Regions from separate parts of the Streptomyces sp. NPDC015131 genome, predicted to be linked through region 2. Evidence: riboswitches for the same ligand, from Rfam matches in the RefSeq annotation. Region 2 holds a riboswitch; the other holds the start of a gene.
What was found. Region 2 has a riboswitch for cyclic di-AMP ahead of ACF08D_RS03965 (peptidoglycan DD-metalloendopeptidase family protein). Riboswitches for the same ligand answer to the same signal wherever they lie in the genome.
Positions count from the first base shown of each region.

Region 1: another riboswitch for cyclic di-AMP. It lies ahead of ACF08D_RS14520 (C40 family peptidase); the one in region 2 lies ahead of ACF08D_RS03965 (peptidoglycan DD-metalloendopeptidase family protein).

Region 1 covers NZ_JBIBVB010000003.1:727,431-729,624, reverse strand. The annotation lists gene ACF08D_RS14520 (C40 family peptidase) at 1-1,140, opposite strand, end outside; cyclic di-AMP (ydaO/yuaA leader) riboswitch at 1,148-1,324, opposite strand; gene pcrA (DNA helicase PcrA) at 1,535-2,194, shown strand, end outside.
Region 2 covers NZ_JBIBVB010000001.1:962,408-964,601, reverse strand. The annotation lists gene ACF08D_RS03965 (peptidoglycan DD-metalloendopeptidase family protein) at 89-979, opposite strand; cyclic di-AMP (ydaO/yuaA leader) riboswitch at 984-1,144, opposite strand; gene ACF08D_RS03960 (tyrosine-protein phosphatase) at 1,739-2,194, shown strand, end outside.

The DNA.
Region 1 (2,194 bases), on a different contig from region 2:
GGCCTTGCTGGTGCGGCCCGCCTCCGCGCCGGGGCGGCACGGCTCGGCCCGGTTCGGCTCGGTCGGGGTCGGCTCGGCCCGGTTCGGTTCGGGGTGGCACGGCTCGGTTCGCCGGGCCGGTGCGGACCCGGCCGTCGCACGGGCCAGCACCGCGCGGGCCTCGGCGAGCTTCCGCTGCGTGGTCTGCTTGGTGGTACGGAGCGACTCTTGCGCCTCGGACGCCGCGTCCGCCTCGGGCCCGGGCGCCGTATGCGTGGCGGGCGCCGCGTGCGTGGCGGGTGCCGCCCAGTCGGCCTCGGGCACCCGCTCGCTCGCCACGGGCGGGGGCAGGTGCTCGTCCACCGGCCCGGCCCCGGGCTGCGAGGGCAGGAGCGGCAGGGTCGGCGCCGGCGGCATCGGCGGTACCGGCGCCAGGCCGGTGAGCGGGTCGTACGCCGGCGCGCCGGGCGCGGGCGCCTCCGGGGCGCCCTCCAGGACGTCCCCCGGCGCCCCCGCGACGAGCGTGCCGCCCGCGGGCGTCGCGTCCGTGAGCGGCCCGCCCCCGAAGTCCGCGAACGCCCCGTCGCCGAAGGTTCCGTCCGCGAAAGCCCCGTCTGCGAAAGCCCTGTCCAGGGTGGGACCCTCCGCGTACACCCCGGTCCCGGCCCCGGCCGTCCCGCTCCCGCCCGCGAAGGCCCCGGCCGTCCCGCTCCCGCCCGTCCTGCTCAGGTCGCCCGTGTCACTCAGGTCGCTCAGGTCGCTCAGGCCGCTCACGTCGCTCCGGCCGCCCAGGCCGCTTCCGACCGGCAGGCCGCCGAGCCTCTCGCCGCCGCCCCGGGGCGCCTCCCCGCCGGTCCGGTCACCGCCTCCGCCGCCCGTGCGCTGCCGCGGGACGGCCCGCGGCGGCGGGGGCGCGGTCCGCGCGGGCTGCGTCGCCGCCGTACCCGCCTGCCGGTAGAGGTCGTCGACCTTTCTCTGTACCTCCTCGACCGTCGGCCCCCGGTCCGGATCGCCCGGAGCGGCGGTGGCGGCGGTCGCGCCCTGTGACGACAGGAGCGTGACCGAGGCCAGCGCGGCGGCCGTCGTGACCCCGACGGCGGGCGAGTGGGCATGCAGGGTGTGCAAGGTGCGCGTTGCGCGCGGCTTGCGATGCGACGCCAAGGCCGGCATCTCCTTCCGTGGACCGCCTACCGGGTCAGCTGTCAGGTTCGGGCGGAACGGAAGGTGCCCTACGGCCGTGCCCGAGGGCGGCGGGCCGATTCACCTCGGTCGTACGAGTCGTACGTGGTGGGTCCCCGGTTCCGAACTGCCCCGGAGGGCAGCACGAATTCGGCGTAAGCGGTCCGACCGGCGTGGTTCGCCGATGCGAAAACGGACCGCTTGGGCGAGCACGCTAGCCAAACTGTGGTGGTGCTGTGAAGGATGATGTTCGATATGCCCGATACGTTTTCGTGACCTTGGCGTGATGTCGCCGGGCCGGTGCGGAGCGTGACGATTCGGGCCTCTTGCCGGTTCGTCCACGGCTGTCAGTGGGGCCGCCTAGACTCGATAGGCGATGAGCAGCCTCTTTGACGACAGCTTCCTGGCGGACCTCCGGAACCACGCCTCCGAGGAGCCCCCGCCGCCCCCCGAGGACCGGGAGGGCCCCGGGCACGGCCCGGCCCCGGAGGAGGTCCCGCACGACCTCTTCGGCGGTCACTTCGACGTGCCCCCGGCCCGGGACAGCCACTACCGCGACGGCGCCCCGCGTCCGGTCGTCGACGCCGCCGCCCTCCTGGACGGGCTGAACGACCAGCAGCGCGCCGCCGTCGTGCACACCGGGTCCCCGCTGCTCATCGTCGCCGGTGCCGGGTCGGGCAAGACCCGGGTGCTCACCCACCGGATCGCCCACCTGCTGGCCACCCGGCACGTCCACCCCGGCCAGATACTGGCGATCACCTTCACCAACAAGGCCGCCGGCGAGATGAAGGAGCGCGTCGAGCAGCTCGTCGGCCCGCGCGCCAACGCGATGTGGGTCATGACCTTCCACAGCGCGTGCGTCCGCATCCTGCGCCGCGAGTCGAAGAAGCTCGGCTTCACCTCGTCCTTCTCGATCTACGACGCCGCCGACTCCAAGCGGCTGATGGCGCTGGTCTGCCGCGACCTGGACCTGGACCCGAAGAAGTTCCCGCCCAAGTCGTTCAGCGCCAAGATCTCCAACCTGAAGAACGAGCTG
Region 2 (2,194 bases):
GTGCCGGGCCGCGGAAGGACCGCGCAACGACAGCGGAAGGGCCGCGGAAGGACGGCGAAAGCAGGGCGAAAGCTCTGCCGACGGTGTGTCAGACGGAGACGCCGTGCTGGCGGAGGTAGGCCAGCGGGTCGATGTCCGCGCCGTAGCTCGGGCTGGTGCGGATCTCGAAGTGCAGGTGCGGGCCGGTGGAGTTGCCGGTGGAACCGGACAGGCCGATCTGCTGGCCGCCGCTCACCGTCTGGCCGGAGGAGACGGCCAGCGAGGAGAGGTGGGCGTACTGCGAGTAGTTGCCGTCCTCGTGCTTGATGACGACCTCGTTGCCGTACGAGCCGCTCCAGCCGGCCGAGACGACGGTGCCGGCGCCGACGGCCTTCACCGGGGTGCCCGAGGAGGCGGAGAAGTCGACACCCGTGTGGTAACCGGAGGACCAGCTGGAGCCGGAGGCCCGGTAGGGGGTGGTGACGCCGGCGTCGACCGGGGCGGTGAAGCCGGAGCCGCTGGTCTTCGGGGCGGCGGCCTGGGCGGGGGCCTCGGCACGGGCCTCCGAGCGGGAGGCGCGGGCCTCGGAGTCCTTGGTGTCCTCGGCCTTGGGCTTCGCCGGGGCGGCCGTGGACTTGGCGCCGAGGGTGAGCTTCATGCCCGGGAGGATCAGGGCCGGGTCCTCGCCGATGACCTGGCGGTTGTCCTCGTACAGCTTCTTCCAGCCGCCCTTGACGTTCTTGTCGTGGGCGATCTTGGAGAGGTGGTCGCCGGCGACCACGGTGTACGTGCGCGGCGCCGCCTTCTGCGCCGGGGCGGCGGACGTCGCGGCGGCGGTGACGGCCTGCGGAGCGGCGGCCGGGGCGGCGGTCTCGGCGGCGTGCGCGCCGGTGGCGCCGAACAGCGGGAGGGCGATGGCCGCGCCTCCGGTGCCGGCGGCGACGAAACCACGCGTGATGGTGCTGGACTTGGGACGGCGGTGCTTACCCTTCGCGGGCATGGCGATTTCCTCTCCGGCGCCTGCGAGGTGAGCTGTCGGGTTCGGACTGGAGTTGTCCGGCCGCGCCATGGGCGCGACTTCACCCCGAGCCGGTTCCGGAGTTGATCCGGTCCCGGCGTACTACCTGGGTCCCCCGCTCCTGCCACGCGTGGGTGGGTGCGAATTCCGGCCGGTGGCAGGACTCGGCGGTCCGGCCGGATTGCCGTGACCGTAAGCGAGCCGGGTCGGCGTGAACAAGCCGCCGAATTCGGCCGGGCATTCCGGGGGGTACGGCGGGGCCGGAACGGCGGTCACCCTCCGTAAATTACGGATCATGAATTCCGTTGCCGGGCACGGCATTTCGCCCTCGCCTTTCGCCACGGACCGTCACGGTTATGACGCTGCTCACGTGGCTCCCGCCATCTCCCGTACGACCGGGGCAGGTTATGCCTATTGCCCTGAAACGGACAGAAGCACCATTCAGCAACGAGAGCCCCTATACCCCCGCCCCGCGCGGGCGGGTGGAGGCAGCGGAGACACCGGGCGGCGGGCGGGAACATACGGCGCAAGCGGTACAGAGCGGACGTAAGGCATCACATCCTCCCCCGCGCCACCCTCGCGGCCGGGCGCCCCGCCACGCCCGCCGGGGCGCTGACCTCGGGAAGGGCAACGGATGTGCGACATGCGCCGGGATTGATTGCCCGACGCACCGATGTCGTATCGTCGGACCGCGACATCGTCGGCGGTGGACGCCGACCGCAGAGACGTCAAGGAGCCCCCGTGACGCAGCAGCCGCCGCAGGCCCCGCCGACCGAGCCCGAGCTGACAGGGGTGCGCAACTTCCGTGACGTCGGCGGGCTTCCGGCCGCGGACGGCCGACGGGTGCGCCACGGCAGGCTCTACCGCAGCGGGCACCTCGCCCACGCCACCGGCGAGGACGCCGCCTTCCTCGCCTCCCTGGGCCTGCACACGATCTTCGACTTCCGCAACGCGGCCGACCAGCGGCTGGAGGGCCCGGACGTCGAGCTGCCCGGCGTACGGAATGTGAACATCCCGCTGTCCGACCCGGCCGACGGGGCCGAGTTCTGGACCATGATCCGCGACGGCGACCTGGACCAGCTCCGCTCGATCCTGGCGGACGGCAAGGGCGCGGCCCGGATGACGGCCTCGTACCGCGAGATCATCACGCAGCGCACCGGGGAGCACAGCCGGGTCCTCCACGCGCTCGCCGAGGAC